2 linked regions of the Tahibacter amnicola genome follow. Each later gene encodes a partner of the first gene's protein in a complex. Links are inferred from orthologs where the notes say so. Each region holds a gene or a part of one and is shown on either strand. Other genes may lie near its edges.

The links.
Region 2: the proteins of secA (region 1) and secY are in contact, whole or in part, in a crystal structure (PDB 3DIN), measured with the Thermotoga maritima proteins. The link is inferred for Tahibacter amnicola from one-to-one orthologs. Residues at the interface, in WP_004082002.1 of Thermotoga maritima: Glu261, Ala262, Arg263, Lys300, Ala301, Arg302, Thr303, Ile304, Ile305, Leu323, Tyr324, Asp325, Pro326, Val329, Ser330, Tyr333, Ile336, Lys340, Phe345, Val349, Glu363, Phe364, Tyr374, Ser375, Gly376, Gly377, Glu393, Ile395, Thr482, Ser483; in WP_004081795.1 of Thermotoga maritima: Glu108, Gly109, Glu110, Glu111, Ala236, Glu237, Arg238, Arg239, Ile240, Thr241, Ile242, Gln243, Tyr244, Ala245, Arg246, Arg247, Val248, Thr249, Gly250, Arg251, Arg252, Val253, Tyr254, Gly256, Ala257, Ser258, Thr259, Tyr260, Leu261, Pro262.

What each region holds. Positions count from the first base shown.
Region 1 is NZ_CP104694.1:5,992,179-5,998,211, reverse strand. The notes cover bases 2,007-5,282. They hold secA (preprotein translocase subunit SecA), read left to right. Parts: upstream 2,007-2,358; coding sequence 2,359-5,082; downstream 5,083-5,282. Other genes in these bases: N4264_RS23680 (Nudix family hydrolase), read left to right, coding at 5,194-5,282; N4264_RS23690 (M23 family metallopeptidase), read left to right, coding at 2,007-2,111. Also shown: lpxC (UDP-3-O-acyl-N-acetylglucosamine deacetylase), read left to right, coding at 1-631; N4264_RS23695 (DciA family protein), read right to left, coding at 689-1,174; more of N4264_RS23690, read left to right, coding at 1,173-2,006; more of N4264_RS23680, read left to right, coding at 5,283-6,033. UniProt on the Escherichia coli protein: Required for protein export, interacts with the SecYEG preprotein conducting channel.
Region 2 is NZ_CP104694.1:5,591,635-5,596,811, reverse strand. What follows is about bases 2,229-5,177. They hold secY (preprotein translocase subunit SecY), read left to right. Parts: upstream 2,229-3,022; coding sequence 3,023-4,333; downstream 4,334-5,177. Other genes in these bases: rpsK (30S ribosomal protein S11), read left to right, coding at 4,846-5,177; rpsM (30S ribosomal protein S13), read left to right, coding at 4,471-4,827; rplO (50S ribosomal protein L15), read left to right, coding at 2,585-3,019; rpmD (50S ribosomal protein L30), read left to right, coding at 2,362-2,559; rpsE (30S ribosomal protein S5), read left to right, coding at 2,229-2,372. In the rest of the region: rplE (50S ribosomal protein L5), read left to right, coding at 1-99; rpsN (30S ribosomal protein S14), read left to right, coding at 118-423; rpsH (30S ribosomal protein S8), read left to right, coding at 466-861; rplF (50S ribosomal protein L6), read left to right, coding at 873-1,400; rplR (50S ribosomal protein L18), read left to right, coding at 1,424-1,783; more of rpsE, read left to right, coding at 1,860-2,228. UniProt on the Escherichia coli protein: The central subunit of the protein translocation channel SecYEG. Consists of two halves formed by TMs 1-5 and 6-10.

The DNA of each region.
Region 1 (6,033 bases):
TCTGTCGGCGTCGGAAGTGCCCATCATGGACGGCAGTGCCGGTCCGTTCGTCTTCCTGCTCCAGTCGGCAGGGATTGAAGAACAGTCCAAGGCCAAGCGGTTCATCCGCATCAAGAAGCCGGTCAAGGTCCAGGATGGCGACAAGTGGGCCCGCTTCGAGCCGTTCGACGGCTTCAAGGTCGGCTTCTCCATCGATTTCAACCATCCGATCTTCACCAAGAAGACGTCGGTCGCCGAGATCGACTTCTCGACCACCTCTTTTGTGAAGGAAGTCTCGCGTGCCCGTACCTTCGGGTTTATGCGCGACATCGAAATGTTGCGGGAACGGAACCTGGTTCTCGGTGGGTCGATGGACAACGCCATCGTCCTCGACGATTATCGGGTGCTCAACGAAGACGGTCTGCGCTACGAGGACGAATTCGTCAAACACAAGATCCTCGACGCGATCGGCGACCTGTATCTGCTCGGACACAGCCTTATTGGCGCGTTCTACGGCCACAAGTCGGGACACCAATTGAACAACCAGCTGCTTCGTACGCTGCTTGCCGATGTATCGGCGTGGGAGGAAGTCTGCTTCGACGATCCTGCCACAGCGCCGATTTCCTACGCCCACCCTGCCCAGGCGCTGTAGGAGTCACCTGCGGCGGCAGCCACGCCGCAGGGTTCTGGTACGTAAAGGAAACAAAAACTACTCGGCAAGGGATGCCATACGTAGAAATAGGGCCCGTAATTCCGGGTCTGCCAGTGTGACCGCCGCCTTGCTCAGATGCTCGGCAGTGGTGCGGGAAAGCGGCTTCCGCCTTGACGGTTCCGGGGGAACGGACGGCAAGGGTGCCACTTTGACGGTGAATGTCTTGAACGGCTTGCCCAGCGCTTTTTGCGCCTCGGCAAGGATGGGCGCCTGGTGAAGCCGAAGCTTCGCCGCCCACGTCGAGGTGTTCGCCAGAAAAACAACACGACCGGAACGGGCGTCGGCCAGGCAGCAATGCGGGCGGATGGCCGGGGGAAGTGTCAGGCGCAATCGAAGATCCAGCGCTTCCAGTGCTCGCGCGCGCTCGATGAGGGCAGCGACAGGGGACGTCTCCCCGATGGCTTTCAGGCCATCCGTGGAGCGTCGTGCGGAAGCGGGTTTTTTTGCTTGCATCACGGAAACCAGGCAGAACGAATTGGGCATGAACATCATAATCGTCGCGAAGCCGCACGCCGTACCGAAATCTATCGATCTCGGCTGCTGGCGGACCCGAATCAAGTGTGCCGCGGCACTCGGCACCGCCGCGATTGCCTGTGCCCTGCTCGGCGTGAGCGTGGCCTATACCATCGCCGGCCCGAAGAGCCGCGCCCTGGCAGAAGTGCAGGATCTGCGTGACGCCACGGCCACGCAGCTCAAGGAACTCGAGCAGGTCAAGATCAAGACGCAGCGCGATCTCGATGCGCTGGCGGTCAAGCTGGGCGAGCTGCAGGCCCACGCGACCCGGCTCAACGCCCTGGGCGAACGCCTTACCCGTGCCGGCAAGCTCGACGACGGAGAGTTCAATTTCGCCGAAGCGCCCAGCGTCGGTGGCCCGGAAGAAAACCTGCCGATCGGCCACGCCAGCGCACCCGCCCTGGAAGGCTCCATCGACGAACTGCGTGACCGCTTCTCGCGTCAGCAGGCCCAGCTGGAAGTCCTCGAAAACCTGTTGCTGGACCGCAAGGTCGAGTCGGATCTCCTGCCCAGCGGCATGCCGGTCGAATCCGGCTATATCTCCTCGTATTTTGGTGGCCGCCCCGACCCGTTCAGCGGCGCCAGTGCCTTCCATTCCGGTATCGACTTCGACGCCGCCGCCGGGGCGGACATCCACTCGGTCGCCGAGGGTGTAGTGAGCTGGTCCGGCCAGCGCCCGGGCTACGGCAATGTGGTCGAGGTCGACCACGGCAACGGCTACATGACGCGTTATGCCCACAATTCGCGCAATATCGCCGCAGTCGGCCAGCGCGTCCGCGTAGGCGACGTGATTGCCAAGGTCGGTTCGACGGGCCGGTCCACCGGTTCTCATGTGCATTTTGAAGTCTGGCTCAACGGTCGCGCGGTCAATCCCATCGCGTACGTGCGTAGCCAGCGCAAAGGTTGATCCACGTTCCGGCCGGGCCGTCGACAGACGGTCCGGTCTGGCCGCCGGCCGGTCGAGCCGCGGCCCATCCTGCCTCTGCCGTCCTGGCACGCGCGACGCCCCGGCCACTTGAATCGGCCCACCGGCGACCCACCATCCTTTTCCGAACACGGCTGGCGGCTTATCATCGTCGGTCTTCCCGAGCGTCCCGGCGGGGTCTCATGCGACCGCGCGGGTGCTTTCACCTTTTCTGAGCGACTGGATTTCCATGTTCAACCGTCTGATGACGAGCCTTTTCGGCAGCCGAAACGAACGCGTTCTGCGCCAGCTCAATAAGAACGTGGCGCAGATCAACGCGCTTGAGCCGGCGATGAAGGCCCTTTCCGATGCCGAGCTCAAGGGCAAGACCGACGAGTTCAAGAAGCGCTTGCAGGAAGGACAGACGCTCGACCAGCTCCTGCCGGAAGCCTTCGCCGTCTGCCGCGAGGCCTCGACCCGCGTGCTCGGCCTGCGCCACTACGACGTCCAGCTGATTGGCGGCATGGTGCTGCACTCCGGCCGCATCGCGGAAATGCGCACCGGCGAAGGCAAGACCCTGGTCGGTACGCTGGCGGTGTATCTCAATGCGCTGGACGGCAAGGGCGTCCACGTCGTCACGGTGAACGACTACCTCGCCAAGCGCGACTCGGGCTGGATGGGCAAGCTGTATACCTTCCTCGGCCTGAGCACCGGCGTGGTGTATCCGGGGATGCCCTACGAGGACAAGGCGGCTGCGTACCAGTGCGACATCACCTACGGCACGAACAATGAGTTCGGCTTCGACTACCTGCGCGACAACATGGCCACGTCGAAGGAGCAGCGCTACCAGCGCGGCCTCAACTACGCCATCGTCGACGAAGTCGACTCCATCCTGATCGACGAGGCCCGTACGCCGCTGATCATCTCCGGCCCGTCGGAGGAGTCGCCGCAGCTGTACGTGCGGATCAACCGCATCGTTCCCAAGCTGACGCGCCAGGAAAAGGAAGACGGCGAAGGCGACTACTGGGTTGACGAAAAGCAGAAGCAGGTGCACCTGTCGGAAGATGGCATGGAGCACGCCGAACAGCTGCTGCGCAAGGAAGGCATCGTCGGGGAAGACGAAGCCCTCTACGACTCCAAGCACCTGATCGTGGTGCACCACCTCAATGCCGCGCTGCGTGCCAACGCGCTGTACCAGCGCGATGTTGACTACATCGTGCGCGACGGCGAGGTGATCATCGTCGATGAGTTCACCGGGCGTACGCTGGCCGGCCGGCGCTGGTCCGATGGCCTGCACCAGGCGGTCGAAGCCAAGGAAGGCGTGCCGATCCAGCGCGAGAACCAGACGCTCGCCACGATTACCTTCCAGAACTACTTCCGCATGTACAAGAAGCTGTCCGGCATGACCGGCACGGCGGACACGGAAGCCTACGAATTCCAGCAGGTCTACGGCCTGGAGTGCGTCGTGATCCCGACGCACCGCCCGATGGTCCGCAAGGACTCCCCGGATCTGGTGTTCCTCAAGCAGGCGCCGAAGTGGCAGGCGATCGTCGAAGACATCCGCGAGTGCCAGAAGCGCAAGCAGCCGGTCCTGGTCGGTACGGCCTCGATCGAAGCGTCTGAATTCCTCTCCAAGATGCTGCAGAAGGAAGGCGTGCCGCACGAGGTGCTCAACGCCAAGCAGCACGAGCGCGAGGCGCACATCGTGGCCCAGGCCGGCCGTCCGGGCGCGGTGACGATTGCCACCAACATGGCCGGTCGCGGTACCGACATCGTTCTGGGCGGAAGCCTGGAAGCGGAGCTGGCGCTGCTGCCGGAAGACGCTCCGCAGGCCGAGCGCGATCGCGTGAAGGCCGAATGGAAAAAGCGTCACGACGAAGTGCTGGCCGCGGGCGGTCTGCACATCGTCGGCACGGAGCGGCACGAATCCCGCCGTATCGACAACCAGCTGCGTGGCCGCTCCGGTCGCCAGGGCGACCCGGGTTCCAGCCGCTTCTATCTGTCGCTGGAAGACAACCTCATGCGCATCTTCTCGCGCGACTGGGTCGCCAAGTGGATGCAGATCTTCGGCATGAAGGAGAACGACGCACTGGAAGATCGCATGGTCAGCCGGCAGATCGAGAAGGTGCAGCGCAAGGTCGAACAGCACAACTTCGACATCCGCAAGAACCTGCTCGAATTCGACGACGTCGCCAATGACCAGCGCAAGGTCATCTACGAACAGCGCAATGAGCTGCTCGACCAGGCGGATTTCGCCGAGACGGCCGTGCTGATCCGTCAGGACGTCTTCGACAGCCTCACACGCAGCTACGTGCCGGAGCACAGCGTCGACGAACAGTGGGACCTGGCCGGCCTGCAGAAAAAACTCACCGAAGACTTCGGCATCGAAATCGACATCAAGCGCTGGGTGGAGTCGCAGTCGGAAGTGGACGCCGACGGCATCGCCAAGTACGTGCGTGACGTGGTCGACCGCTTCTTCCGAGAGCGCGAGGCGATGATCGGTTCCGAGGTCATGCGTGCGCTCGAGAAGCACGTCATGCTCAATACGCTCGACAATTGCTGGAAGGAACACCTGGCCAGCATGGATTACCTGCGCCAGGGCATTCATCTGCGCGGGTACGCGCAGAAGCAGCCCAAGCAGGAATTCAAGCGCGAATCGTTCGAGCTGTTCCAGTCGATGCTCGAGCGCATCAAGCTGGAGACGACGACGCTGCTGGCGCGCGTGCGCATCCGCAGCGACGAGGAAATGCGCGCCGAGGAAGAGCGCCAGATGCGCATGGCCGCGCAGGCGCCGCTCAATTTCGCCCACGCGGAAACCTCCGGCTTCGCCAGCGAAGAGGAAGTGCTGGCTGCGACGGCCGCTGCGGCGACACCACCGGCCGAATTGACCGATGGCCCGAAGGTCGGCCGCAATGATCCGTGTCCCTGCGGGTCCGGCAAGAAATACAAGCAGTGCCACGGCCGGCTGGTCTGACGGTCGACCTGGCTTGAGTTCCCGGTTGCCCATGCCCCGCGCGGCGTCCGCCGCGCCGGGGCCGCGGTGCGATGGCGGCATTGGTGCCCGGCCGTCCCGGCGGGTCGTCTGATGACTGCACAGGATCCAGCGCTCACGATGACGACGCCGATGATTCATGTGGTCGCCGCCGCCCTGGTGGACGCCGAGGGGCGCGTGTTGCTGGCTCAGCGACCTGTCGGCAAGCACCTGGCTGGCTATTGGGAGTTTCCGGGCGGCAAGGTGGAGCCCGACGAGCCGCCCCTGCAGGCGCTCCGTCGCGAGATTCTCGAAGAGATCGGGGTGGAAATCGGAACGGCGGAATCCCTGATCCGCATCCCCTGGCATTACCCCGGAAAATCCATCCTGCTCGATGTCTACCGGGTCCGGGAATTCCACGGCGAACCCCGCTCCTGCGAGGGCCAGCCGCTGAAATGGGTACCGACGGCCGCGCTGGACATTCACGAGATGCCGCCCGCGGATCACCCGGTCATCAACGCCCTGCGCCTGCCGGATCGTTACTGGATCACCCCACAGCCGGCCGCGGACATCGAAGCGGCTGTCGCCCAGATCGACGCTGCGCTGGAGCGCGGCATCCGCCTGATCCAGCTTCGCGCCAAGGGCTATGATGAAAGCGCCCTGGCGGCGCTGGCCGAGGTCGCCCAGCGCCATGTGCGTGCGGCGGGGGGAAGGCTGTTGATCAACAGCCGCATCGATCTGGCCGAATCGCTGGGGCTCGATGGCGTCCACCTGACTTCGGCCCAGCTGAAATCCTGCAAGGAGCGACCGCTGCCGTCGCGCTTCCTGGTAGGCGCCTCGTGCCACGATACTGCCGAACTGACAGCGGCCCGGGAACTAGGCGTCGACTTCGCGGTGCTTGGACCGGTGCGATACACGCCCAGCCATCCGGATGCCGCTCCCCTCGGGTGGGCG
Region 2 (5,177 bases), 400 kb from region 1 along the record:
GCGATCCGCGGTATGGACATCTCCATCGCGACCACCGCCCGGTCCGACGAAGAAGCCCGCGCCCTGCTGGAAGGTTTCGCCTTCCCGTTCCGCAATTGATTCGCGAGGAATTCTGAAATGGCTAAGACCTGCATGGTGAATCGCGAAGTCAAGCGCGAGAAGCTGGCCAAGAAGCACAGCGCCAAGCGCGATGACCTGAAGAAGATCATCAGCAGCCCGACGGCTTCGTACGAAGAAAAGATGGAAGCATCCGCCAAGCTGCAGAAGCTTCCGCGTGACTCTTCGCCGTCGCGCCAGCGTAATCGTTGTGAACTGACCGGCCGCTCGCGTGGCGTCTACCGGAAGTTCGGCCTCGGTCGCAACAAACTGCGTGAAGCCACGATGCGTGGCGACGTACCGGGCCTTCGCAAGGCCAGCTGGTAAGAAACCAGCGGATATCGGTGCTAACTCCTAGGATTTATTGATATGAGCATGACTGATCCCATCGCCGACATGTTCACCCGCATTCGCAATGCCCAACTCACGGGCAAAGCGACGGTGCGCATGCCGTCCTCCAAAATCAAGCAGGCGCTCGCCAAGCTGCTGAAGGACGAAGGCTACATCCGCGATGCCCAGACCAACACGGTCGAAGGCAAGGCGGAACTCGAAATTGCACTCAAGTACTACGAAGGCAAGCCGGTCATCGAACGCCTGGAGCGCGTCTCGCGCTCGGGTCTGCGCGTGTACCGCGGCAAGGATGAACTTCCCAAGGTCCTCGGCGGCCTGGGTATCTCCATCGTCTCGACCTCGAGCGGCATCATGACCGACGCGCAGGCTCGCGCGAAGGGTCTGGGCGGCGAAGTCATCGGCCTGGTCGCCTAAGGAGATAACCAATGTCTCGCGTAGCAAAAATGCCAATCGCCCTTCCGAAGGGCGTCGAATGCCAGGTGGCCGCCGATGGCGTCACCGTCAAGGGCCCGAAGGGCACGTTGAAGTCCGTCGCGTTTCCCGGCGTCAATGTCGCCGTGGAAGGTGGTGAGCTCAAGTGCAGCGCTGCTGATGCGGCCAACACCAAGCTTGCCGGTACTGCGCGCGCCGTGATCAGCAACATGGTCAAGGGTGTCAGCGAAGGCTATCAGCGCAAGCTGGAACTGGTCGGCGTCGGTTATCGCGCCGCCATGCAGGGCAAGGACCTCAGCCTGACCCTCGGCTTCTCGCATCCGGTCGTGTTCAAGGCGCCGGAAGGTGTCACGCTGGAAACCCCCAGCCAGACCGAAATCCTGATCAAGGGCGCTGACAAGCAGGTCGTCGGCCAGGCTGCCGCCAAGATCCGTGGTTTCCGTCCGCCGGAACCCTACAAGGGCAAGGGCGTGCGTTACTCGGGCGAGAAGATCACCTTGAAGGAAGCCAAGAAGGCCTAATCTAGGCGCTTCAGCTTCGGAGAATGACGATGGACAAGAACGTTTCCCGCCTGCGCCGTGCCAAATCCACGCGCGCGCACATCCGCAAGCTCGCGGTTGCGCGTCTCACCGTGCACCGTACCGGCCAGCACATCTACGCCCAGGTCATCGCGCCGTCGGGCGACAAGGTGATTGCTGCGGCTTCCACCCTGCAGGAATCGGTAGCTGCCGGTCTGAAGGGCACGAAGAACAAGGCCGCTGCAGCCGCTGTCGGCAAGGCGATTGCCGAGCGTGCGAAGGCTGCCGGTATCGAAGCGGTTGCTTTTGACCGTTCCGGCTTCAAGTATCACGGCCGCATTCAGGCGCTCGCCGAGGCGGCGCGTGAGGCTGGCCTGAAGTTCTAATCAGTAAGCCAAACAACTCCAAGCGGCAATCAGCCGTAAGTAAAGTGCCCCGCACCGCGGGGCCCCAAGGTGCGAAATGTCCACTAACGAACGTGAAAATAGCGATGGCATGCTGGAGAAGCTGATCGCCGTGAACCGCGTGGCCAAGACGGTCAAGGGCGGTCGGCAGATGAGCTTCACCGCGTTGACTGTCGTCGGTGACGGCGATGGCAAGGTCGGCTTCGGTTATGGCAAGGCGCGCGAAGTGCCGGTTGCCATCCAGAAGGCCATGGAGCGCGCCCGTCGCAACATGACGTCGGTCAAGCTCAACGAAGGCACGCTGTGGCATGCCGTGAAGGCCAACCACGGCGCTGCCCGCGTCTTCATGCAGCCCGCCTCGGCTGGTACCGGCGTCATCGCCGGCGGCGCGATGCGCGCGGTGCTGGAAGTTGTCGGCGTGAAGAACGTGCTGGCGAAGGCCGTTGGTTCGCGCAACCCGATCAACCTGGTCCGCGCGACGATCAAGGGCCTGGTGGCGATGGCCTCGCCGGACCGCATTGCGGCCAAGCGTGGCAAGACCGTCGAAGAGGTGACTGGTCATGGCGAATAACACCACGAAGACCGTGCGCGTGCGCCTGGTCAAGGGACTGCGCGGCGTGCAGGCCCGTCATCGTCTCAGCGTCAAGGCGCTGGGCCTGAACAAGCTCAACGACGTGCGCGAGCTGAAAGACAGCCCGCAAGTGCGTGGACTGATCAACACGGTCTACTATCTCGTAGCCGTTGAAGATCAGGCCTGAGCCCACAAGGAATTCGGAGTACATCATGCGTCTCAATACGCTCAAGCCCGCTGACGGCGCCCGCAAGGATCGCGTTCGCGTCGGTCGCGGTATTGGTTCCGGTCTCGGCAAGACAGCCGGCCGTGGCCACAAGGGTCAGTACGCCCGTACTGGTAAGGGCAAGGTCAAGGCGGGCTTCGAAGGCGGCCAGATGCCGCTGCAGCGCCGTCTGCCGAAGGTCGGCTTCCGTTCCAAGAAAGCGCACGAAGTCAGCGAAGTGCTACTGTACAAGCTTGACGCTGTACAGGGCGATGTCATTGATTTCGCCGCGCTCCAGGCGGCCGGTCTGATCGAAGCCCGCGCTGAACGCGCCAAGATCGTGAAGAAGGGTGAGATCACGCGCGCGGTCAAGCTGAAGGGACTGGCGGTCACCGCCGGTGCCAAGGCCGCGATCGAGGCAGCTGGCGGCAGCGTGGAGTAATGCATGGCGGCTAACCAGGCCAATATGCTCGCCTCGCTCGGGAAGTTGACCGAGCTCAAGCAGCGCATCTTGTTTGTCGTAGGTGCGTTGATCGTTTATCGATTGGGCTCGTTCATTCCCGTGCCGGGCGTGAATCCCGAGCAGATGGCGCAGCTGATGAAGAATCAGGGCGGCATCATTGACATGTTCAACATGTTCTCGGGTGGTGCCCTTAGTCGCTTCTCGATCTTCGCGCTCAATGTCGTGCCGTACATCTCGGCATCGATCATCGTCCAGCTGTTTGCCACCGTTGTGCCGAGCCTCCAGGCCCTGCGCAAGGAAGGTGAGTCCGGTCGCCGGACTCTGACCAAGTACACTCGCATTGGCGCGGTGGTGCTTGCGGCGGTGCAGGCGTTCAGCGTCTCGATGGCCCTGTCCTCGCAGGCTGGCGTGGTCTACAACCCGGGTGCAGGGTTCATCTTTTGCTCCGTGGTCGGTTTGACTGCAGGCACGATGTTTCTGATGTGGCTCGGTGAGCAGATCACCGAGCGCGGCATTGGCAACGGCATTTCGCTCCTGATTTTCGCGGGTATTGTCGCGGGCTTGCCAGGGGCGGTGGTGCAGACGCTGAACATGGCGGTGGAAGGCCAGCTCAATCCGCTGATGGTGGTCACCATCGTCGCTATCGTGCTCTTCGTGACTGCTTTCGTGGTCTTTGTCGAGCGTGGCCAGCGTCGAATCACGGTGAACTACGCTCGTCGGATGGGCGGCGCCAAGGCCTACATGAACCAGAGTTCGCACCTGCCGTTGAAGCTCAACATGGCGGGCGTCATTCCGGCCATCTTCGCTTCGTCGCTGATCATGTTCCCGGCCACGGCCGCGACGTGGTTCAGCCAGTCCAACGACATGCGTTGGCTGCAGATTCTGACGACGGCGCTGACTCCGGGTGAGCCGGTGTACATGATTGTCTTCGCCGCGTTGATCATCATCTTCGCCTTCTTCTACACGGCGCTGGTGTTCAACTCGCAGGAAACGGCGGACAATCTGAAGAAGTCCGGCGCGCTGATTCCGGGTATCCGCCCGGGCAAGGCCACCGCAGACTACATCGATGACGTCCTGACCAAGCTGACCGGTGCCGGCGCGATCTATCTGGTCGCTGTCTGCCTGATTCCGGATATCCTGCGCAACGCCTGGAGTGTTCCCTTCTATTTCGGCGGAACCTCCCTGTTGATCGTGGTGGTCGTGGTGATGGATTTCACGGCCCAGGTCCAGGCCCACCTGGTATCGCACCAGTACGGCAGCTTGTTGAAGAAATCGAATCTGCGCGGCCGTTGAGCCGCGCAACCCCGGGCCGGATGGCCCGGGTTTGGGGTTACCTCCGGAGGTTCTCCGGGGCGGGATTTGGTATTTCCCGCAAACCAAGGTACAATTTTCAGTTCACTGCGCTTTAAGCCCGTTTCGGAGAGATTTACATGGCGCGCATTGCAGGTGTCAACCTGCCGGTCCACAAGCATGTGTGGGTCGGTTTGCAGAGCATTTATGGCATCGGCCGCTCGCGGTCGAAGAAGGTCTGCGAGGTCGCAGGCGTCAATCCGGCCAACAAAATCAAGGATCTCACCGAGGCGGAAGTTGAAAAGCTGCGCCATGAGATCGCCAAGTTCACCGTCGAAGGCGACCTGCGCCGCGAAGTCGGCATGAGCATCAAGCGCCTGATCGACCTCGGCTGCTATCGCGGCCTGCGTCATCGTCGCGGTCTGCCGGTGCGCGGCCAGCGTACCCGCACCAATGCACGTACCCGCAAGGGCCCGCGTCGCGCGATCAAGAAGTAATGGATCTGGACAGAAACCATGAATAAGCCGGCAGCTGCCAAGACCAAGAAGAAAGTCAAGCGCGTCGTTACCGACGGTATCGTTCACGTGCAGGCTTCCTTCAATAACACCGTCATCACGATTACCGACCGTCAAGGTAATGCCCTGTCCTGGGCCACCTCCGGCGGCGCCGGATTCCGCGGTTCGCGCAAGTCGACCCCGTTCGCTGCCCAGGTGGCGGCGGAGAAGGCCGGCCGTGCGGCGCTGGACTACGGTCTGAAGACCCTCGAAGTCCGCATCAAGGGCCCGGGCCCGGGCCGCGAGTCGGCCGTCCGCTCGCTCAACGCCCTTGGTTACAAGGTCACCAATAT